Regions from separate parts of the Halopseudomonas salina genome, predicted to be linked through region 1. Evidence: predicted binding sites of a transcription regulator. Region 1 holds the regulator's gene; the other holds the start of a gene.
What was found. The regulator FliA, encoded in region 1, starts transcription of late flagellar genes. The targets are predictions, from matches to a motif close to CTAAAGTTTNNNNNNNNNNNGCCGNTAA.

Region 1 (11,819 bases):
AATCAAGGGTGTGCGCAAGAAGCTCTCCCAGGACATGGGCTTTCTGATGCCCTCTGTGCATATTCGCGACAACCTGGATCTGTCGCCCAATTCCTATCGCGTCACACTGATGGGCGTGGGTGTGGCGGAGGCCGAGGTGTACCCCGACCGCGAGCTGGCCATCAACCCGGGTCAGGTTTTTGGCGAGATCAAGGGCCTGGCCGGCAAGGATCCGGCGTTTGGTCTGGATGCAGTCTGGATCGAGCCGATGCAGAAGGATCAGGCGCAATCACTGGGTTATACCGTGGTGGACGCCAGCACCGTGGTGGCCACCCACCTCAATCAGATACTGCACAAGCATGCCCACGAACTGCTTGGTCATGAGGAGGTTCAGCAGTTGCTGCAGGTGCTGGCCAAGGCTTCCCCCAAGCTGGCAGAGGAGCTGGTGCCTGGCATCATTTCCCTGTCAGGGCTGCTCAAGGTTCTGCAGGGCCTGCTGCAGGAGCAGGTGCCGGTCCGGGACATTCGCACCATCGCCGAGGCTATCGCCAACCAGCCTGGCAAGAGTCAAGATCCTGGCGCACTGATTGCGGTTGTTCGCGTGGCGCTGGCTCGCTCCATCGTACAAAGCATTGTAGGGCTTGACTCGGAGCTACCTGTGATCACTCTGGAGCCAAGGTTGGAACAGATATTGCTACAGAGTCTACAGAAGGCCGGTCAGGGGGGTGACGACGGCATCATGCTCGAACCGGGCATGGCCGAGAAGCTTCAGCGTTCACTGGCCGATGCGGTACAGCGGCAGGAAGTGCAGGGCAAGCCGGCGATATTGCTGGTAGCGGGACCGGTTCGCGGCATGATGGCCAAGTTTGTTCGCTACGCAGCCCCCGGAGCCCATGTGCTGTCCTACCAGGAAATACCGGACAGCAAGCAGGTCACCATCGTTGCTACGGTCGGCCAAAGCTAATACATACGAATAGAAGGGTGGGTCAGCCATGAAAGTAAAAAGGTTCTTTGCTGCCGATATGCGCCAGGCGATGAAGCTGGTCCGCGAGGAGCTGGGTGCCGACGCCTCGATTATCGGCAACCGCCGGGTTGTTGGCGGCGTGGAACTGACCGCCGCGGTGGACTACGAAGCGCCACGCCTGACTCCGCCCACCCCAGGCCTGAGCCAGGAGCTCAAGAAAACCCAGGAGCGCATCGTCAGCGCCCGGGCTCAGCTTGAGGCCGGCGACCGTTCGACCGAGCAGCCCAGCGTCAATCGGCAGTTGTTTGGCGAGACCATGCGCCAGGCAGTGCGCGATGGCTCGCCTGTTGCCCGCGAGCTGCTCGACAGACTGAATAACGAAATCGCCGACCCGGTCCCCGAGGCGCCCCGCGCCCAGGCAGCACCCACTCGGCAGCAGACTCACTCCGAACCCGAAAGCAGCTCCGGCCTGAGCGCCATGCGCGATGAAATTGCCGGTCTGCGCGAAATGCTCGAAGCGCAGTTGGGTAGCATGGCCTGGGGTCAGGTCAATCAGCAGCGCCCACAACAGGCCAGCCTCTGGCGGCGTCTTACCCAACTGGGCCTGCCAGCCGAATTGAGCCAGAAGCTGCTGCAACTGGTAGCTAACGAAACCAATACGCGCCAGGCCTGGCGGATGCTGCTGGCGCACCTGGCCCACAGCATCCCGGTCATGCGCGAAGAGCTGGTTGATCAGGGCGGCATTGTTGCATTGGTCGGTCCCACCGGCGCCGGCAAGACCACCACCCTGGGCAAGCTTGCCGCACGCTATGTGCTCAAGCATGGCAGCCAGCATGTGGCTCTGGTCACCATGGATACCTATCGCATTGGTGCCCACGAGCAATTGCGTACCCTTGGGCGTATTCTCAATGTGCCGGTGCGCGTGGTTGACGAGCAAAACAGCCTGGCCGATGTGCTTCAGGAATTCTCCGGCAAGCGCCTGGTGCTGGTCGACAGCGCCGGCCTTCAGGCCCAGGACCCGCATCTTCACGGCCAGCTCAATCAACTGGCGGCACTGGGCCATCGTGTCAGCAAGTTGCTGGTGCTGGCAGCAACCAGTCAGTATCAGGTGCTCAAGGCTGCTTATCACACCTACAAGGTCTGTGGCCTCAGCGGTTGCGTGTTGACCAAGGTCGACGAGGCAGCCACTCTCGGAGAAGCATTGGGTCTGGCCATGCAACAGGGTTTACCGGTAGCCTATCTGGCAGATGGCCAGCGCATACCGGATGATATTGCCAAGGCAGTGGGGCATCAGCTGGTCAGCCGCGCGGTCAGTCTGGCGGGCAACGAGGCGCCGGCAGATCAGGCCATGGCAGATGTGTTTGCCGGTATACTACACACCCAGCGGGCAAGCTAACCGAACTTATAAGAAGGTAATCAACGCAGATGGGCAGCAAACATCCGGTTCAGGTTATTGCGGTCACCGGCGGCAAGGGCGGCATAGGCAAGACCAACGTGTCAGTCAATCTCGGCCTCGCACTTGCCGATTTGGGGCGGCGTGTCGTCCTGCTTGATGCTGACCTTGGTCTGGCCAACGTCGACGTTCTGCTCGGACTCAAGGCCAAGGCGACGCTGGCTGACGTGCTGGAAGGAACCTGCGAGCTGCGCGATGTGCTGCTCAACGGCCCCGGGGGGATCCGCATCGTTCCAGCCGCTTCCGGCGCTGCCAGCATGGTCAACCTCAATCCCCAGCAGCATGCGGGTCTGATTCAGGCGTTCAGTGAAATCGGTGACAATATCGATGTGCTGATTGTCGACACCGCCGCCGGAATCGGCGATTCGGTTGTGAGCTTCGTACGCGCCTCCCAGGAAGTTCTGGTGGTTGTCTGCGATGAGCCCACCTCGATTACCGACGCCTATGCGCTGATCAAACTGCTTAATCGTGACCACGGCATGACGCGCTTTCGCGTGTTGGCCAACATGGTTCACACTCCCCAGGAAGGTCGTCTGGTGTTCAGCAAGCTGACCAAGGTCACCGATCGGTTTCTGGATGTGGCCCTGCAGTATGTTGGCGCGGTACCCTACGATGAAAACGTACGCAAGGCGGTGCAGAAACAGCGCGCGGTATATGATGCTTTCCCGCGTAGCAAGGCATCGCTGGCGATCCGCGGGATCGCACAGAAGGTGAACGCCTGGCCATTACCGGCCAATCCACGCGGCCACCTTGAATTTTTTGTCGAGCGCCTGGTGCAACAGACCGGAACAGGCCTATGACCTTAACGGCAGGTGGGGTGAGCATGTATACACGCGCACAGGGTTCCGCGGGTTCCCAGGATCGTCTGGTCGAACAGTTCGCTCCTCTGGTCAAGCGTATTGCCTACCATCTGCTGGGCCGCCTGCCGGCCAGCGTCCAGGTTGATGATCTTATACAGGCCGGCATGATCGGCTTGCTCGAAGCCTCTCGCAAGTTTGACAATTCCAAGGGCGCCAGCTTCGAGACCTATGCCGGTATCCGTATTCGTGGGGCCATGCTCGATGAGGTACGCAAGGGTGACTGGGCGCCACGTTCGGTACACCGCAATACTCGCATGGTCAGTGATGCAGTGCGCGCCGTCGAGTCGCGGCTGGGACGTGATGCCAAGGATCAGGAGATAGCTGCAGAGCTGGAAATGAGTCTTGAGGAATATTATTCGATCCTCAATGATACAGCCGGCAGCAAGCTGTTCAGCTTCGATGACCTGCTCGAATCCGGAACCCGGGCCGACGCACACGGCGACGAAGAGCCCTTTGGCGGGCTGGAGGACCAGCGTTTTCGCCAGGCTCTGGTGGAAGCAATTGACACCCTGCCCGAGCGTGAGCGTCTGCTGCTGTCGCTATATTACGACGAAGAGCTGAACCTCAAGGAAATAGGCGCAGTGCTTGGTGTCAGTGAGTCGCGCGTCAGTCAGTTACACAGTCAGTGCGCAGCGCGGCTGCGCGCCAGGCTGGGCGGATGGCGAAATGATTGATTTTGTGGTCAACATCCGGACAATGCCCACAGAACGAGAATATCGCCTGGCAGTAACAGGTACGAAGACGAACTAATGTCAGCGGAGGCAGCACGATTGGGCCACTCCGGTTACACTGGCGTCAATAAAACGTGAAAGGCTTGTTTGGCCAGTAGCTTAACGGAGTGTGACAACGCACTCTTCCTGGTGTGTACGGAGGTCGACTTGGACAAGAATATGAAAATTCTCATCGTTGATGATTTTTCAACGATGAGGCGCATCATCAAGAATTTGTTGCGCGACCTGGGGTTCACCAACACGGCGGAAGCCGATGATGGCACCTCCGCGCTGCCAATGCTGCAAAGCGGTAATTTTGACTTTCTGGTTACCGACTGGAACATGCCCGGCATGAGCGGCATCGATCTGCTACGTGCAGTACGAGCTGACGAACGCCTCAAGCATCTCCCGGTGTTGATGGTTACCGCTGAAGCCAAACGCGATCAGATCATCGAGGCCGCCCAGGCCGGTGTGAACGGTTACGTTGTCAAGCCGTTTACCGCTCAGGCACTCAAGGAAAAGATCGAGAAGATCTTCGAGCGCGTTCAGGCTAAATAACAACCGGGGTACAGGTTATGGCGTTAAGTAAGGACACCGGCCAGGCTACCGCTCAGGAATACGAACATTCCCTGAAGGACAATGCGCGGCAGTTGGTCGATCTCTTGGAGAAAGGGCAGTTCGGCGAAGCCATACTGGTCATTCACGCGATCAATCAGGCACGCGACCGCGGTCTCTATCATGAAGTGGGGCTGCTGACGCGTGCGCTGCACAACGCCATCGTCAACTTTCAGCTCGATACCAGCCAGGCGCTGGGTGATGATGTTGAAGCCACGCGTATCTCGGATGCCTCGGATCGGTTGGACTATGTCGTGACACTCACCGACAAGGCGGCCAACCGCACCATGGATCTGGTTGACGCCAGTGCGCCTATCGTTGCCAATCTGGGCCAGGAAGCCGCTGCACTGCGCACCGACTGGGAACGTCTGCAGCGACGCGAAATGGCCGCCGGCGAATTCCGCGACCTGTACAAGCGCATGGGTGACTTTCTGGAGAAAACCGAAAGCTCAGCCACCCAGGTCAGCGGTCAGTTGAATGAGATTGTCATGGCTCAGGATTATCAGGACCTCACCGGTCAGGTGATCAAGCGGGTGATTACTCTGGTGCATGACGTCGAGGAAAGCTTGCTGGATCTGGTACGCATGGCCGGTCAGGTGGATCGTTTTGCCGGCATAGAGCATCAGAAAGCCACCCCCGAAGCAAAAAAAGTGTCACCCAAGGGTGAAGGTCCGCAGATTCATGCCGATAAAAGAGAAGATGTTGTCTCAGGGCAGGATGAAGTCGATGACCTTCTGTCCAGCCTGGGCTTCTAATAACAAGCGCTACCCGGGAGTGGATGCATGAGCTTTGATGCGGATGAAGAGATCCTCCAGGACTTTCTGGTTGAGGCCGGAGAGATTCTGGAATTGTTGTCCGAACAGCTTATCGAGCTGGAAAATCGTCCCGACGATACCAACTTGCTCAATGCTATCTTCCGCGGCTTTCATACCGTCAAGGGTGGCGCCGGATTTCTTCAGCTCGACGCGCTGGTAGGCTGCTGTCACATCGCCGAGAACGTCTTCGATATCCTGCGCAAGGGCGAGCGAAAGGTTGATTCCGAGCTGATGGACGTCGTCCTCCAGGCATTGGACAGCGTCAACACCATGTTTGACGAAGTGCGCGAGCGCACCCCGCCAACGCCCGCCGATCCAGCCCTGCTCGAGGCCCTTGCACGACTGGCAACGCCAGCTGCTGACGAGCCCGCAAGCGACCCACTGCCCACCGAAGCCAGTCCGGCGACACCTGAACCGCAGGCCGTCCAGGCGCCGGAAGCGACAGTAGCCGAGGGCGATATTACCGACGATGAGTTTGAGCAGTTGCTCGATGCGCTGCATGGTCCGTCCGCAGATGCACAGCCATCCGGTGCCGTTGCACAGACTGACGCAGTCGCAGCCATTCCGGCTTCCGGCACGGGTGACGAAATCACCGATGACGAATTCGAAGCGCTGCTCGATCAGTTGCATGGCAAAGGCGCAACAACAGCCGCCACCGCCGCCGTTGCCGCCGCGCCGCCGTCTGCACCCGCACCGACGAGTGACGAAATCAACGACGACGAATTTGAAGCGCTGCTGGATGAACTCCATGGCAAGGGTGCAGCCCCGGGTCTTGCGGCCGCCTCCAGTCCCGCTGCCACATCCGCACCGGAGCCCGAAGCGTCAGATCACATAACCGATGACGAATTCGAAGCGCTGCTTGACCAGTTGCATGGGAATGGTAAACCGCCGACAGTGATTGACCCGCAGCCGGCTTCTGCTCCCGCCAAACCGGCGGCTGACGCAAAAAAAGCAGCCAAGCCCGTTGCGAAGGCGGCCAGTCCCGTATCAGCGGCCGCCACCGACACTGCACCGCCAACACCACCTTCTATCCCGCCGGTACCCAAGGACAAGGCCGGGGCTGCCTCCGATAACCCCGCCGTCGAAACCACGGTGAGGGTCGATACCGCCCGTCTTGATGAGATCATGAATATGGTCGGCGAGCTGGTGCTGGTGCGTAACCGCCTGGTGCGCCTGGGCGTGAGCAGCGGCGATGAGGAGCTCAACAAGGCAGTCGGCAATCTTGATGTGGTTACCGCTGATCTGCAGTCGTCGGTAATGAAGACGCGGATGCAGCCGATCAAGAAGGTGTTTGGCCGCTTCCCACGCGTGGTCCGGGATCTGGCGCGTAGCCTGAAAAAGGAAATCAACCTGGACATGATCGGTGAAGAGACCGATCTGGACAAGAATCTGGTCGAGGCTCTGGCCGACCCCCTGGTGCACCTGGTGCGCAACTCGGTCGACCACGGTATCGAGCTGCCCGCCGAACGGGAAGCCGCGGGCAAGCCGCGTACCGGCAAGGTAGTGCTGGCCGCCGAACAGGAAGGCGATCACATCCTGCTGACGATTACCGACGATGGCCGTGGTATGGACGCCGAAGTGTTGCGCGCCAAGGCAGTCGAGAAGGGCATGATGGACAAGGAGGTTGCCGATCGTCTGACCCAGAGCGAATGCTTCGATCTGATTCTGGCACCCGGTTTCTCGACCAAGACCGAAATTTCCGACGTATCCGGCCGCGGTGTCGGTATGGATGTGGTCAAGACCAAGATCTCCCAGCTCAACGGCACCATTGGCATCACTTCCACCAAGGGCCAGGGTACGGTGATTGCGATCAAGGTGCCCCTGACCCTGGCGATCATGCCGACCCTGATGGTGATGCTGAACGATCAGGCCTTTGCTCTGCCGCTGGTCAGCGTGAACGAGATCTATAATCTGGACCTGTCGCGCACCAACGTGGTGGACGGACAGGAGGTCATCATCGTCCGTGACAAGGCCCTGCCGCTGTTCTTTCTCAAGCGCTGGCTGATGCCGGGTGTCGAGGATACTTCAGACCGTTCCGCCGCCAGCGTGGTTATCGTCTCGGTGGGTACGCAGCGTGTCGGCTTCGTGGTCGATCAACTGGTCGGTCAGGAAGAAGTGGTGATCAAGCCGCTGGGACGCATGCTGCAGGGCACTGCCGGCATGTCCGGCGCGACCATTACCGGTGACGGTCGTATTGCGCTGATTCTGGATATCCCCAGCCTGCTCAAGCGTTACGCGCGCCGCAGTTAGTCGGCATGGTCGCGCATTAAATGGATACAGGCACGCTGCCGTCCGGCAGTGTGCCCTTCAGGTTTCAGGAGAGCAGATAGCCTATGGTAGTCAAGGTGCTGGTGGTGGACGACTCCGGGTTTTTCCGTCGCAGGGTGACGGAAATCCTGGCGGGCGACCCGCAGATCAAGGTAGTCGGCACCGCATCCAACGGGCGCGAAGCCGTGGACCAGACCCTTGCATTGCGTCCAGACGTGATCACCATGGATTACGAGATGCCGGTGATGGATGGCATAACGGCCGTGCGCGAAATCATGCAGCGCTGTCCCACCGCGGTTCTGATGTTCTCGTCGCTGACCTATGAGGGCGCGCGGATCAGTCTCGACGCTCTGGATGCCGGCGCCGCAGATTACCTGCCAAAGAATTTCGAAGATATCTCGCGCAATCCGGACAAGGTCCGGCAGTTGCTCTGCGAGCGGGTACATACCCTGGCCCGCACCAACCGGCGCTCACTGGGTCTTGGCGGATCGGGCTCCACCTCAGCGTCGGCCTCCCTCGCCACCCCGGCTCCGGCTCCCTCTACAGGCGCTACCTCCGCCCGGCCCGGGTTGCGTCCCGCTGAGCCGGCAACACCACGGCCCGCACCCACACCTATACGTAATAGCCCGCCGCCGCGCAAAAAGCATTACCAACTGGTGGCGATCGGCACTTCCACTGGCGGCCCGGTGGCGTTGCAGAAAGTATTGACTCAACTGCCGGCCAACTTCCCCTCACCCTTGCTCCTCATCCAGCATATGCCGGCAGCCTTTACCAAGGCCTTTGCCGAGCGGCTGGACAAACTCTGCCGTATCAGCGTCAAGGAGGCCGAAGATGGTGACACCTTGAAGCCTGGCGTGGCCCTGCTTGCCCCCGGCGGCAAGCAGATGATGCTGGATGGCCGCGGGGTGGTGCGTATACTTCCCGGAGATGAGCGGTTGAACTTCAGACCCTGCGTGGATGTGACCTTCGGTTCTGCGGCCAAGACGTTTCGCGACAAGGTGCTCGCGGTGGTACTCACCGGCATGGGCGCGGATGGCCGTGAGGGCGCGCGGATGCTCAAACAGGCAGGCAGTGACGTATGGGCTCAGGACGAGGCCAGTTGCGTGATCTACGGCATGCCCATGGCCATCGCCAAGGCCAATCTGGCTGACGGGATCTACAGCCTCGATGACATCGGCCGCCATCTGGCAGAGCTCAGCTAATGGATATCCTCAGCATCATCGGTGTGATTCTTGCCTTCGTTGCGATACTCGGGGGCAACTATCTCGAGGGGGGGCATGTTGGCGCCCTGCTCAATGGTCCGGCCGCGCTGATTGTCTTTGGCGGCACCCTGGGTGCCGCGTTCATCCAGACCCCGCTGAAGGTCTTCAAGCGGGCGCTGGTCATTTCCCGCTGGATCTTCGTGCCCCCAGGCAACCGCCTGCAGGAAGGCATCAATCAGGTGATCGAGTGGAGCACCATCGCGCGCAAGGAAGGTCTGCTGGGTCTTGAGCAGATCGCCGAGATCGAACGTGACGTATTCGCCCGCAAGGGCCTGCAGCTGCTGGTTGATGGCAGCGAGCCGGAAGCCTTGCGCAGTATTCTCGAGGTTGACCTGCTGACCCGGGAAAATCATGACCTGATGGCCGCCAAGGTGTACGAAAGCATGGGCGGCTATTCTCCCACTATCGGTATTATCGGTGCGGTCATGGGCCTGATCCACGTGATGGGCAACCTTGCGGACCCATCCATGCTGGGTACCGGTATCGCCGTTGCCTTTGTGGCGACCATCTATGGTGTTGCCCTGGCCAACCTGTTCCTGCTGCCGGTGGCCAATAAGCTCAAGTCAGTCGTATTGCAACAGTCGCGCTACCGGGAAATGCTGGTTGAAGGCTTGCTGTCGATCGCCGAAGGCGAAAATCCGCGCTCCATCGGGATGAAGCTGGAAGGCTTCCTCGATTAACCGCAGGGGTCCAGCATGCGTCGCAGACGACAGGAAGAGCACGAAAATCACGAACGCTGGCTGGTGTCCTACGCCGACTTCATTACCTTGCTGTTCGCCTTTTTTGTTGTCATGTATTCCATTTCATCGGTCAACGAAGGCAAATACAAAGTCCTGTCCGACACACTGGTCGGTGCATTCAATCAACCCCAGCGCACCATCGACCCGATCCAGGTCGGCAACAACGTTCCGCGGGGTATCGACACCAGCGAGCAGCCGGGTACGGCTGGCAATGACGGCCAGGGCGAAGGCGCCGATGCCCTTGAAAGCATTGCCGACGCCATGCGCTCGGCCTTTGGCGATATGATCAGTGCAGGTGACCTCGAAGTCCGCGGCAACGAGCTGTGGATCGAGATAGAGTTGAATTCCGGATTGTTGTTCCCCAGTGGGGATGCATTACCCCTGGACGCCGCCTTCCCGCTGATTGAACGTATTGCCAAAATCCTGGCGCCCTATGAGAATCCGATTCATGTAGAGGGCTTTACCGATAATATCCCGATGCGCTCGCGGGCGTATCCAACCAATTGGGAACTCTCTGCCGCGCGTGCGGCCAGTGTGGTGCGGATGCTCGACAACGGCGGGGTTGATGCAGGTCGATTGGCAGCCGTGGGTTATGGTCAATATCGCCCGGTAGCAGACAACACAACGGCTGCCGGACGCAGAGCCAACCGGCGGGTGGTCTTGCTGGTCTCGCGTTTCACCGATAAACGCCACGAGGCATTTGCCGGAAATGCAGCAACTGAAGTGGACTCAATGCGTGAAGCGCGCATTGAATCCGGCGCTGCGCCCGGTGCGGGCAGTGCATCTGGCACGACTCCTGCTTTGTAGGTTTGTGAGTGTGTCGGTACGCGTGTCGCGTCAATCTGTTGTCGGAGGAAGGGCATGAAAGTCTGGGCTGTATCCAATCAGAAGGGCGGGGTGGGCAAAACGACCACCGTCGTAGCCCTGGCCGGTTTGCTGGCCGATCAGGGACAGCGTGTGCTCGTGGTCGATCTGGACCCCCATGGTTCGATGACCAGCTACTTCGGCCATGATCCGGACAGCTTGACCAGCAGCGTTTTCAACCTGTTCCAGCACAAGGGGCAGGTGCCTCAAGGACTGGCTGCAGCGCTGTTGCTCGACACTTCCCATGAAAACATCAAACTCATGCCCTCCAGTACCTCACTGGCCACACTGGAACGGCAATCTGCCATGCAGGGGGGGTATGGACTGGTTCTGTCCCGCGCGCTCACTCAGCTATGGGACGACTACGAGTTTGTATTGATCGACAGCCCACCGCTGCTCGGTGTGTCCATGATCAACGCCCTGGCTGCCTGCGAGCAGCTGGTGATCCCGGTGCAGACCGAGTTTCTTGCCCTCAAGGGGCTCGAACGCATGGTGCATACCCTGGATATGGTCAATCGTTCGCGCAAGCAGGCGCTACCCTTCACCATTGTGCCAACCCTGTTTGACCGCCGTACCCAGGCGTCCCTTAGCACCCTGCGGGCCTTGCGGCATGATTACGCCGACCATCTCTGGCAGGCCTATATTCCGATCGACACCAAATTGCGAGATGCGAGTCTGGCTGGCCTGGTGCCTTCACGCCTGGATAATTCCGCCCGTGGCGTTCTGGCCTATCGGGCGTTGCTGCGCTATCTGCTTGCGCAATCATTACCCCGTCGCAACAAGGTTGCCTGAATGCGACGCCCGCTTGCTACGGACCTTGCTACGCACGTTCGCTGCGCACGCTACAATCAACGCTCATGCTTGGCCGGGCATGGCCGATACAAGAATACAGGGCTGCTTTTTTGGCATGCCAAAGCGTCGTGACAAGACAAGCTATCTATGAATAAACCCTTACCCGTCGAGCAATACATTCCCCAGCAGACAATCCAGAGCTATCTGGATGCGTTGCTGCAGGATGCATCCAGTGAGCTGCTGCTGGCCGAAACGGCGGCGGTGGAGGTTCAGCAGGATGAGCCCGTCATTGCGCCACCGGTTGCGGCCCCACACGGCAATGCCGGTCAGGTCGATCCTGTACCCGCCGTGCAGGAAAAGTCACGCATAGCCGAACGTATGCTGGGACAGCCTCGATTGGGGCATCAGGATACGCCCCCGACACTGGAGCAGCGCCAGACTCCGGTCGCTGCAGAGGCAGCCGCTGCTGCCCCTGAGCCAGTACAGGCATCCAAACC
Region 2 (11,819 bases), 120 kb from region 1:
CAGCGGGTTTGTGCATTGGTGGGTTGCAGTGCGCGTAGCCGGGCAAGGTCAAAATGGATTCCCGCGTGCGCGGGAATGACGGTGAACACGAGGGAGTGACGGCTCACACATTTTCAACAGGAGGCATTGGTAATGCAGATTTACAAGAGTATCTGGCGGGACGAGGGCATGGTGCCAAATACGCTGGCTATCGGTTACGTGCTGCTGACCTACGTCGGTGGCTGGGCGCTGTTGTTGTTGCAGGCCTGGTGGAGTGTGCCGCTGGGGATTCTGGCGGTGGCGCATGGCATGGTGATTGCCGCCTATTTGCTGCACGACTGCGGGCATAACGCGCTATGCCGTAAGGTGGAGCACAACACCTGGCTCGGACGCTGGATGAATGTGATCACGGGGTCGAACTACGGCACCTACGAGGACATGCGCTACAAGCATATGCGCCATCACGTGGATAACTGCGAGCCGGTGGCGTTCGACTATCGCGCCTGGTTGCTGCAGCGCCCGCGTCTGCACAAGGCGGTGCGGGCGCTGGAGTGGTGCTACATCCCGGCGGTGGAGTTGTTGATGCACGGGATGCTGATCGCCGCGCCCTTCATCTATGAGAGCAAGCGTGCCCAGCGCGGGCGGGTGATTCGGGTCACGCTGGTGCGTTTCAGTCTGTTTGCGCTGGTGCTGTGGTTCGCGCCCTGGGCTGCTCTGGGCTATGCCTTGGCGTACTGCCTGTTTCTGACTTTTCTGCGCTTTATGGACAGCTTTCAGCACAACTATGAGATTTTCTACACGCTGGATACGCCGGACCAGAAGCCGCCTTACAAGGGCAATAGGGAATACGAGGAGACCAATACCTACAGCAACCTGCTCTCCGAGCGCTGGCCCTGGGTCAATCTGCTGGCGCTGAATTTCTCCTATCACAATGCCCACCACACCAAGCCGAACATGGCCTGGTACCGGCTGCCGGCGTTTCATCAGCAGATTTACAGCGGTAATTGTCCGCAGCAGTTGGGTGTGTGGGGGCAGTTGAAGAGCTTTCATCAGCATCGGGTAGAGCGGGTGCTTGCGGAAGAGTACGGCACTGTCGACGTGCGTGAGAGTGTGCGTGACGGGCAAGCAGTGGGCGTGAATGCCCTGTCGTTTCTGACGGCATTTTGAGGGGGATTTGATGCGGGAGCTTTTGGCTGCGGTGAGTGAGAGATTCGATTTCAAGCAGCCGGTGACGCCCGGTCTGAAACTGACGCTGGGGGTGGTAGCCTGGGCCAGTCTGATGCTGCTCTGGCATGTAGCGGCCACCGGTAAAGGTACGCCAAGCCCGCTTTTTCCCGGGCCCTTGCAGGTTCTGGAGGCGCTGCGCGAGTTGTTTCTGGAACGCGGATTTATTGCGGATGTGTGGAGCAGTTTGCGGCGTATTGCGATCAGCTTTGCGGTTGCCTTGGCTATTGCCTTGCCGCTTGGGGTGTTGATGGGTGCCTTCCCGCTGATAGCCGCATTCTTCAACCCCCTGGTGTCGGCCTTTCGTTATTTGCCGGCGCCGGCGTTTATCCCCCTGCTGCTGATGTGGCTGGGGACTGGGGATGAGCAGAAGGTGGCGTTACTGATACTCGGGGTAGTGTGGTTTCTGATTACTTTGATCAGTGATGTGGTGCGCCAGGTGCCGACGGATTTTATCGAGACCTCCAAGACTCTGGGTGCGCCGCGTCGGGTGATTCTCTGGACGGTGGTGATGCCGGCTGCGATGCCGGGGATTGTTGACACCTGCCGGCAGATGCTGGCGGTGAGCTGGACCTACCTGGTGATCGCCGAGATTGTTGCGGCCACTGATGGCATCGGCGCGATGATGATGCGCGCCCGGCGCTTTGTGCATGTGGACGACATCATGGCGGGGATTGTGGTGATCGGGGTACTGGGCCTCTTGTGTGATCTGGCCTTCAGGGGGCTGCACTGGTTGATGTTTCCGTATTTGCGGCAGCGGGGGGGATAGCCGGGAGGGCGCGCTCATCGAGGTGGAACTCGACGGTCCCAGAAGCCCGTCATCCTCGCGAAGGCGGGGATCCATTTTGGGTTTGGGTTTGGGTTTGGTTTTGGTTTTGGTTTTGGGGGCAACGATTTTTTCATCTAGGAGAACGACCATGCAATTGAGTGACTGGAGCAAGGCAGCCAAGGGCTGTGTGCTGGGCGCGGCGCTGATGTGTGCGGCGGGGGTGGTGCAGGCCAAGGAACAGGTCAATGTGTCGCTGTTCTCCTGGCCGGGTTATGGCTTCTGGTTTATCGCCAAGGAAAAGAACCTGGTGCCGGAACTGGATCTGAACATCAGCATTATCGAGGATCCTTACGAAAGCTTTGCGCTGATGAGCGCCGGGCAGTTGGACATCACTTCAAGCACGGTCGAGTACGGCCCGATCGCGGTGGACAAGGATGTGCCGGTCAAACTGGTGACTTACACCAACCCTTCCTACGGCACCGACAAGATCATTCTTGCTCCTGGCATCGACGGCGCCAAGGATTTGATCGGCAAAAAGATTGCGGTGATGGAAGGCGGTCTTACACAGATCTTCATGGGTATCTGGTTGGAACAGAACGGCGTGGCCATCGACCAGGTGGAGTTCGTCAATGTGATCATGGATGAGGCCGTGGGCGCGATGCTTGGCGGCAGCGTCAGTGCCGTTGAGCTCTGGGAACCCTTCGGCAGCCAACTGCTGGCGAATATGCCCGGTGCCCGCGTTGTAGCCCATTCCAGCCAGGGTGATTGGATCAGTACTGCGCTGTTGGGCGACGGCATGTATATGAGCTCGGGATTTTTGAGCGAGCGTCCCGAGGCGGCGAATCTGGCGATGGAGGCCTACTTCAAGGCGGTGGATTTCTGGAAGGCCAATCCCGAGGAAGGTAATCGCATTATTGCCGAGGCGATCCAGTTTGATGTGAGCGATGTGGAGATGGTGATCGGCTCCGATGGCGAGATCTACAAGGGCGGCATCATGGTCTTTGATCTTGAGCAGGCGAGCCGTTTCATGGGTGTGGCCGAAGGTGACTTGCCCCTGGGTATGACCAATGGCCAGATTGTGGAGCACTGGGATACCACCAACGCCTGGTGGCAGAAGTTTGGGCTGGCTGATGGCAAGCACGACTGGACTACCGGCGTGGAGTTGGCTCCGCTGAAGGCGGCTCTGGAGGCAAAATGAGCGCGACTGCCATGCAGCTGGACGTGAATCAGCAGGGTTTGCAGGTACGCGAGCTGGGTAAGGTGTTCTCCGACCATGGCCGCCAGGTGGTGGCTGTGGAAGGGGTGAGCTTTGACGTGCCGGCGCGGCAAGTCTGCGTGCTGCTGGGTCCATCCGGTTGCGGCAAGTCGACGGTGTTGCGCATGATGGCCGGGCTGGAGCGCCCGTCCAGCGGGCAGGTAAGCCTGGATGGCGAGATCGTGCGCGGACCGCACCGGGACAGAGGTATGGTCTTTCAGGGTTATACCTCGTTCCCGTGGTTGAAAGTACGCGACAACGTTGCTTATGGGCTGCGCGTCAATGGGGATGTGTTGGCCATGCAGGAAGGCACCGTGGATTACTTTCTGGAGCGGGTGGGGTTGAGCGCCTTTGCCGATGTGTATCCGCACCAGCTATCCGGGGGCATGCGCCAGCGCGTTGCCCTGGCTCGGGCTTTGGCGAATACGCCCAAGGTGTTGCTGATGGACGAACCCTTTGGCGCGCTGGATGCCGAAACCCGCTGGCAGATGCAGGAGCTACTGCTGGATGTGATCCGCAAGGAACGCATGACCGTGGTGATGGTGACCCATGATGTGGAGGAGGCGTTGCTGTTGGGTGACCAGATCGTTTTTCTTTCGCGCCATCCGGGGCGGGTAAAAACCATTCTGCATCCACCCTTCAAATCCAGTGATAGCGTCAACACCCGGGAAGATCTGCGCAGCCACCCGGAATATGCTGCGATGGAGCGGCAGATTCTGACGATGATGCGGGAGGAGGGCGGGCATTAGATGAGAGGCTGGTCATTCTCGAGAACCTCTCCCAGTCATCCTCGCGAACGCCGCGCTCTCAAACTCCCGTCATCCTCGCGAAGGCGGGGATCCATTTAGCTCTTGAGAAAGCGGGGTTGAGCATTGGGTGCACAGAGAACTGCTTGCTCGCTATACTCTCTGGCACACGCACTCAGGAAGGCCAACCATGCCAGGAATGCAACAGACCATCCTTGTAACCGGCGGTGCCGGTTACATCGGCACCCACACCTGTATCAAGCTGCTTGAGGCAGGCTACAAGGTCATCGTGCTGGACAACTTCAGCAATAGCTCCCCGGAGGCGCTGCGCCGTGTGGAGCAAATCTCCGGTCAGGCTGTGCCCTATGTGACGGGTGATATCAGTGATGCTGCGCTGCTGGATGAGGTCTTTGCTGGCCACAGCATTGATGCGGTGATCCACTTTGCCGGTCTCAAGGCTGTTGGCGAGTCGGTGGCGCAGCCCATGCGCTATTACCGTAATAACGTCAGCGGCACAGTTGTGTTGTGCGAGGCGATGCAGCGCGCGGGTGTGAAGAACATCGTGTTCAGCTCTTCTGCAACCGTTTACGGGGACCCGGCAAGCCTGCCGATCCGTGAGGACTTTCCGACCAGCGCGACCAATCCCTATGGCCGCTCCAAGCTGATGATCGAAGAGATGCTGGGTGATCTGCATGTGTCTGATGCGGACTGGAACATCGCCCTGCTGCGTTATTTCAATCCGGTTGGAGCTCATCCCAGCGGCATGATTGGTGAAGACCCATCTGATATCCCCAATAATCTGATGCCATACATTGCCCAGGTGGCTGTTGGTCGTCGTGAGTATTTGAGTGTATTTGGCGGTGATTATCCAACGCCCGATGGTACCGGCGTGCGCGATTACATCCACGTACAGGATCTGGCCGACGGCCACCTGCAGGCTTTGCGTTGGCTGGAAAACAAGCCCGGCATCAAAGCCTTCAACCTGGGCACCGGGATTGGTTATTCGGTACTGGATATGCTCAAGGCGTTTGAAAAAGCCTGCGGCAAGGAGCTGGCCTACAAGATCGTGGACCGGCGACCCGGTGACGTTGCCAGCTGTTATGCCGATCCGGCGTTAGCAGCAGATGAACTGGGCTGGCAAGCCAGGCTGGGCCTGGAAGCCATGTGTGCTGATTCCTGGCACTGGCAATCGAGTAATCCGCAGGGTTATAGCAAGAGTTAGTGGCCACTGACTTAGAAGGTCAAAATGGATCCCCGCCTTCGCGGGGATGACGTGGGGGGGGAGAAGTCGTCATCCTCGCGGAGGCGCGATCAATGGGGTCAGCGATCCGATCAACGATCAATGCGATCAATGGGGTCAGAGTCGTTTGATCAATGGGCGCTTGCCGGAATATTTATTGGCGGATCAATGACTGACCCCATTGATAGACCCCATTGATTAGGGGCGAAGGTCAAAATGGTTTCCCGCGTTCGCGGGAATGACGTTGGGGGCAGGAATGACGCTTTCTCCCTCCACCGTCATCCTCGCGAACGCGGGGATCCATTGTTTTAAAAAGCGGGTTTCAGCCTTTTCCCTTCTTACTCCACAGTCACCGACTTCGCCAGGTTCCGTGGTTTGTCTACGTCTGTGCCCTTGACCAGCGCCACGTGGTAGCTCAGCAGTTGCAGGGGGATGGTGTAGAGGATCGGGGAGATGCAGTCTTCTACCCAGGGCAGGCTGATCATTTCGTGGTTGTTGTCTTCACTCTGGTCGACGGTCTCACACGCGAAGGTAATAAGCTGGCCGCCGCGGGCGCTGACTTCTTCCAGGTTGGACTTGAGTTTTTCCAGCAGGGCATCACTGGGGGCGACGCTGACCACGGGCATGTCTTCATCCACCAGGGCCAGGGGGCCGTGTTTGAGCTCGCCGGCGGCGTAGGCTTCGGCGTGGATGTAGGAGATTTCCTTGAGCTTGAGCGCGCCTTCCATGGCGATCGGGTAATGCGTGCCGCGGCCGAGGAAGAGGGCGTGGTGTTTGGTTGCGAATCGTTCTGCCAGGGTAGTAATACGTGATTCCAGCAACAGGGCCTGTTCGATTATCTGCGGCAGCTTACGCAGCGCGGCAACATTGCTGGCGATTCTCTCCGGGTCCTTGCCGCGCACCTGGGCGAGGGCGGTAGTCAGCCACAATAGCGCGACCAGTTGCGTGGTGAAGGCCTTGGTGGAGGCAACGCCGATCTCCGGGCCAGCGTGGGTCAGCAGGCGCCAGTCGGCCTCGCGTACCAGTGAGCTGCCGGCCACGTTGCAGATGGCGAGGGTAGCCAGGTAGCCCTGATCCTTGGCAAACCGCAGGGCGGCCAGGGTGTCGGCGGTCTCGCCGGATTGAGAGATGGTGATCAGCAAGGTATTTTTGGGTACGACAACGGTGCGGTAGCGGTATTCGCTGGCTACTTCAACGCTGCATGGCATGTCAGCCTGCTCTTCGATCCAGTAGCGCGCGACCAGACCGGCGTGATAACTGGTACCGCAGGCAACAATGTGAATATTCTCTATCTCGTGCAAACGGGTTTCGGCGTCCGGCCCCAGGATGGCTGTGAGCACGTGATCTTTAGCCAGTATGCCGCTAAGGGTGTCGCTGATGGCTTGAGGCTGCTCGAAAATTTCCTTGAGCATAAAGTGCCGATATTCACCCTTTTCCATGCTGAATGCGGCATGTTCGTAGCGTTTTACCGGGCGAACAGCCGTATTGTTATCACGGTCCCAGATCTCGCATTGCGTGTTGGTCAGGCGGGCATGATCGCCCTCTTCGAGGTAACGGAATCGGTCGGTAACTTGCAGCAGTGCCAGGGGGTCGGATGCAACGTAGTGCTCGCCACTGCCTTCACCGATTACCAGCGGGCTGCCCATGCGGGCGCAGTAAAGTGTTTGCGGCTGGTCTTCATGGATCATTGCCAGAGCATAAGCGCCGTGCAGTTCATTCAGGGCGGTGCGGAAAGCGCCTAGAAGATCCTGGGTTTCGCTGTAGTAGTGGGCGACCAGATGGGCTACCACTTCGGTATCGGTTTCTGAAACGAATTCATAGCCCAGGGCAACCAGCTTCTTGCGCAGCGGGCCGTGGTTTTCGATGATGCCGTTGTGTACTACTGCCAGACTGCCGGAAATATGCGGGTGGGCATTGCGTTCAGCGGGCTTGCCGTGGGTGGCCCAGCGGGTGTGGGCGATGCCGAGATGGCCATGGGCCGGTGTGGCCGCCAAGGCGTTCTCGAGCTCCACGACCTTGCCGACGGCGCGCACTCGCAGCATTGATCCATGCTTGTCGCTACCGTCGTCAGTAAGCACTGCTATCCCTGCGGAATCATAGCCGCGGTACTCGAGCCGGCGCAGCCCCTCCATCAGGATTGGAGTGATGTTCCGCTGAGCAATAGCGCCGACGATTCCGCACATGGTGATTTCCCTTGATATGTATGCAAAGCAGGGAGTCTATCACCGCAGCGCGCTTATGGCAGCGCCCTCAACGTTTGCTGAATCGCTCCACTAATGCCGTCTGACGCTCGGCGGTATGGGCCAGTTCGCCGCTCAGGTAGGCGCTGCGCTGGGCCTGGGTGGCGTTGTTGTCGGACAGGCCGGCTATGTTGGTGACGTTGCGGTTGATCTCCTCGGCTACAGAGCTTTGTTCTTCTGCGGCGCTGGCGATCTGGTCGGTCATGTCGTTGATACGCCCGATGGCTTCGCGGATGCCATCCAGGGCTTCGTCTGCTTCGATAACCTGCGTTACCCCGTGATCGGCCTGCTCGTGTCCGGCACGCATGGCGTCGACTGCGCGTTTGGCGGCGGTCTGCAGGTTTTCAATCAGGCTGTGAATCTGACCGGTCGAGTCAGCGGTGCGGCTGGCCAGGGCGCGTACCTCATCGGCCACTACCGCAAAGCCGCGGCCCTGTTCACCGGCCCGTGCGGCTTCGATGGCGGCGTTGAGGGCGAGCAGGTTGGTCTGCTCGGCAATGCCCTTGATGACATCCACTACCTTGCCGATTTCCTGGGTGTCGCTGGCCAGCTGTGAGGATACGCTCGCGGCGGAGCTGACCGACTCGGAGAGGATTTCGATGGCCTCGCGGGTTTTGGCGACGACTGATTTGCCGACCTCGGCCAGGTTGTTTGCATCGCGCGTAGCATCTGCGGTGCGCTGGGCATTGCTGGAAACTTCCTGGGTGGCGGAGGCCATCTCGTTGATCGCCGTGGCCACCATGTCTGTTTCCGAGCGCTGCTGGTTGATGCCGCTATGACTCTGCTCGGCCAATTGACTCGCTTCCCGGGCCTGTGTGCCCAGGTGCTCGGCGCTGTCCAGCACGCGTGTGAGACAGGTCTGCAGGCGCGCCTGCTGGCTGTGCAGGGCCATCTCGAGCTGGCCAAGGGCGCCCTTGTAGGGCGTATACATGACGGCCAGCAGGGGATCGGTAATGCTGTTGTCGGCCACCTTGAGAAGCCGTTGCAGGTGCTGGTCGTACCAGGCGCGCAGGGCGAATGCCGCGGGTATGGCTACGGCCGCAGCAGCAACAACGCCCCAACCGCCAAACATCAGGCCCGCAACACCGGCCGCAGCGGCAATGACCACCACCGGGATAACGTCCGCTGCCATACCGGCAAGGTCTGGCGTGGTGGCGCTTTTGCCCTTATTCAGGCGGCGGTATAAGGCTTCGGCACGTTGTACCTGATTGGCTGTGGTCTTTACCCGCACGGACTCGTAGCCGACTGCCTTGCCGCCTTCCCAGATGGGTGTGACAAAGGCGTTGACCCAGTAGTGATCACCATTCTTGCAACGATTCTTGACGATCCCCATCCAGCTTCTGCCAGCACTGATGTCGGCCCACATATGCGCGAACACGGCGGCGGGGGTGTCTGGGTGGCGAACCATATTGTGCGGGCTGCCGATGAGTTCCTCGTGTTCATAGCCGCTGACGGCCACAAAGGCTTCGTTGCAATAGGTGATCTTGCCCTTGAGGTCGGTGGTGGAGATCAACCTCTGGTCGGCGCTGAAGGTTTTTTCACGCTGGGTGACGGGCTGGTTGTTACGCATGGTTGGCTGTCCTGGTACGAGCGAGTGCCCTTTGCGGGCTTATTTTGGCTATGCTTGGGTGTATATAGGTGTTATCGACGCAGCGACTGTTTTCTTTAAAGATAACGCACAATCAGCGGGGCTCAAGTTTGCGTCTCTTACTTGAGCCATCTAGGGTAGAAGCATAGCAAAGAAAGCGGTCTGCCATTTGCGGACGCGCTCAACGGAGGTCATGTAATGTCTGAAGCCAAGAGCTCGGGTAACAGTTTGAACACCCGCGATACCCTGCAGGTAGGCGATACCACCTACCATTATCATTCGCTGCCCAAGGCGGCGGAGCAGCTCGGTGATCTGACCCGGCTGCCGGTGTCGCTGAAGGTGCTGCTGGAAAACCTGTTGCGCCACGAAGACGGCGTCACCGTTACCCCCGATGACATTCATGCCGTGGCGGACTGGCTGAAGACCCGCAGTTCTGATCGCGAGATCCAGTATCGTCCGGCGCGGGTGCTAATGCAGGACTTCACCGGTGTGCCGGCTGTTGTCGACCTGGCGGCCATGCGTGATGCCGTGGCGCGGGCCGGCGGCGATCCGCAACGGATCAATCCTTTGTCGCCGGTGGATCTGGTGATTGACCACTCGGTGATGGTCGATCACTTTGGTGACCCTGAGGCGTTTGAAGAGAACGTCGAAATCGAAATGCAGCGTAACGGCGAGCGCTACGAGTTTTTGCGCTGGGGCCAGAAGGCGTTTGACAACTTCCGTGTGGTACCACCGGGTACTGGCATCTGTCACCAGGTGAACCTGGAGTATCTGGGCCAGAGCGTGTGGGCCAGTGAGGTGAATGGCGAGCAGTGGGCTTATCCAGATACGCTGGTGGGCACCGATTCGCACACCACCATGATCAACGGCCTGGGTGTGCTGGGCTGGGGTGTCGGTGGTATCGAGGCAGAGGCCGCAATGCTCGGCCAGCCGGTGTCGATGCTGATTCCCGAGGTGGTGGGCTTCAAGCTCAGCGGCAAGATGCGCGAAGGCATGACCGCAACCGACCTGGTGCTGACCGTGACCCAGATGCTGCGCGCACAGGGTGTGGTCGGCAAGTTTGTGGAGTTCTATGGCGACGGCCTGGCCGATCTGCCCCTGGCCGACCGCGCGACCATTGCCAACATGGCGCCGGAATATGGCGCTACCTGTGGCTTCTTTCCGATCGATGATGAAACCATCCGTTATCTGCGTCTGACCGGCCGCACGGATGAGATCGTCGCCCGCGTGGAGGCCTACGCCAAGGCCCAGGGCATGTGGCGCGAGCCCGGTGCCGAGCCTGAGTTTACCGCCAGCCTGGAGCTGGATCTGAACACCGTCGAGCCCAGCTTGGCCGGCCCCCGTCGCCCGCAGGACCGCGTGGCCCTGGGTGAGGTGCATTCAGCCTTCGACAAACTGATGGATCTGGTATTGCGACCTGCTGATGAAGCCCAATCGCGCCTGGAAACCGAAGGTGGCGGTGGGGTTGCCGTGGGCGGCCCTAGCACAGGCGCGAGCATCACCATTGATGGCGAAGAGCATGAGATCAGTCACGGCGCTGTGGTGATTGCGGCGATTACCTCCTGCACCAACACGTCCAACCCCAGTGTGATGATGGCGGCGGGGCTGCTGGCAAAGAAGGCGGTCGAGCGGGGCGTAATGCGCAAGCCCTGGGTCAAGACGTCGCTGGCGCCGGGCTCCAAGGTAGTGACCGATTATCTGGAAAAGGCCGGCCTGACCGAGCCGCTGAATGCCTTGGGTTTCAACCTGGTGGGTTATGGCTGCACCACCTGTATCGGTAACTCGGGCCCGTTGCCGCCGGAAGTCGCGCTGGCAGTGACCGAGCATGACCTGGTGGTGTCGGCAGTGCTGTCCGGTAACCGCAACTTTGAAGGTCGCGTGCATCCCCAGGTCAAAGCCAACTGGCTGGCTTCGCCGCCGCTGGTGGTGGCTTATGCACTGGCGGGTAATACGCGCATGAATCTTCTTGAGGAACCGCTGGGTCTGGACAACGACAACAAGCCCGTCTACCTCAAGGATTTGTGGCCGAGCAACGCCGAGATCGCCGAGGCCGTGGCGATGGTCGAGGACTCGATGTATCGCGAGCGTTATGCCGACGTGTTCAGCGGTGATGCGCACTGGCAGTCGATCAGTGTGGCCGAAGGTGCTACCTACAAGTGGCTGGACGAGTCCACCTACGTGAAGAATCCACCCTATTTCGAGCAGATAGACCAACCCCTGCAGCCCCTCGAGCCGGTCGATCAGGCGAGTGTGCTGGCGGTATTCGGCGACTCGATCACCACCGACCATATCTCCCCGGCGGGCAACATCAAGGGCAGTTCACCGGCAGGGCGTTATCTGCAGGAGCTGGGCGTTGAGCCAGAGGATTTCAACTCCTACGGCTCACGTCGCGGCAATCACGAGATAATGATGCGCGGCACCTTCGCCAATATCCGTATCCGCAACCGGATGATGGGCGGCGAAGAGGGCGGCGACACCATTCACGTGCCCACTGGCGAGCGCATGGCAATTTACGACGCGGCCATGCGCTACCAGCAGGACAACACGCCGCTGGTGGTGTTTGCCGGCAAGGAATACGGCACCGGCTCCAGCCGCGACTGGGCCGCCAAGGGCACCAATCTGCTGGGCGTGAAAGCCGTGATCGCGGAAAGCTTCGAACGCATCCACCGCTCGAATCTGGTCGGCATGGGCGTGCTGCCGCTGCAGTTCAAGGATGGCCAAGGCGTTGGGCCGCTGGGGCTGGATGGGCATGAGAAAGTGGATATTCTGGGCATCAAC

Region 2: a site for FliA is predicted at 9,095-9,122, ahead of IEV54_RS07695 (methyl-accepting chemotaxis protein). Genes of this name have one in related genera too.

What each region holds. Positions count from the first base shown of each region.
Region 1 is NZ_BMFF01000003.1:174,002-185,820, reverse strand. Features, by position in the region: gene flhA (flagellar biosynthesis protein FlhA) at 1-943, shown strand, start outside; gene flhF (flagellar biosynthesis GTPase FlhF) at 972-2,339, shown strand; gene fleN (flagellar synthesis regulator FleN) at 2,369-3,196, shown strand; gene IEV54_RS08220 (RNA polymerase sigma factor FliA) at 3,193-3,930, shown strand; gene IEV54_RS08215 (chemotaxis response regulator CheY) at 4,147-4,524, shown strand; gene IEV54_RS08210 (protein phosphatase CheZ) at 4,542-5,336, shown strand; gene IEV54_RS08205 (chemotaxis protein CheA) at 5,364-7,646, shown strand; gene IEV54_RS08200 (protein-glutamate methylesterase/protein-glutamine glutaminase) at 7,730-8,866, shown strand; gene IEV54_RS08195 (flagellar motor protein) at 8,866-9,606, shown strand; gene motD (flagellar motor protein MotD) at 9,622-10,473, shown strand; gene IEV54_RS08185 (ParA family protein) at 10,528-11,322, shown strand; gene IEV54_RS08180 (CheW domain-containing protein) at 11,470-11,819, shown strand, end outside.
Region 2 is NZ_BMFF01000003.1:56,498-68,316, reverse strand. Features, by position in the region: gene IEV54_RS07725 (fatty acid desaturase) at 133-1,146, shown strand; gene IEV54_RS07720 (ABC transporter permease) at 1,157-1,972, shown strand; gene IEV54_RS07715 (ABC transporter substrate-binding protein) at 2,121-3,170, shown strand; gene IEV54_RS07710 (ABC transporter ATP-binding protein) at 3,167-3,976, shown strand; gene galE (UDP-glucose 4-epimerase GalE) at 4,173-5,195, shown strand; gene glmS (glutamine--fructose-6-phosphate transaminase (isomerizing)) at 5,552-7,396, opposite strand; gene IEV54_RS07695 (methyl-accepting chemotaxis protein) at 7,464-9,023, opposite strand; gene acnA (aconitate hydratase AcnA) at 9,240-11,819, shown strand, end outside.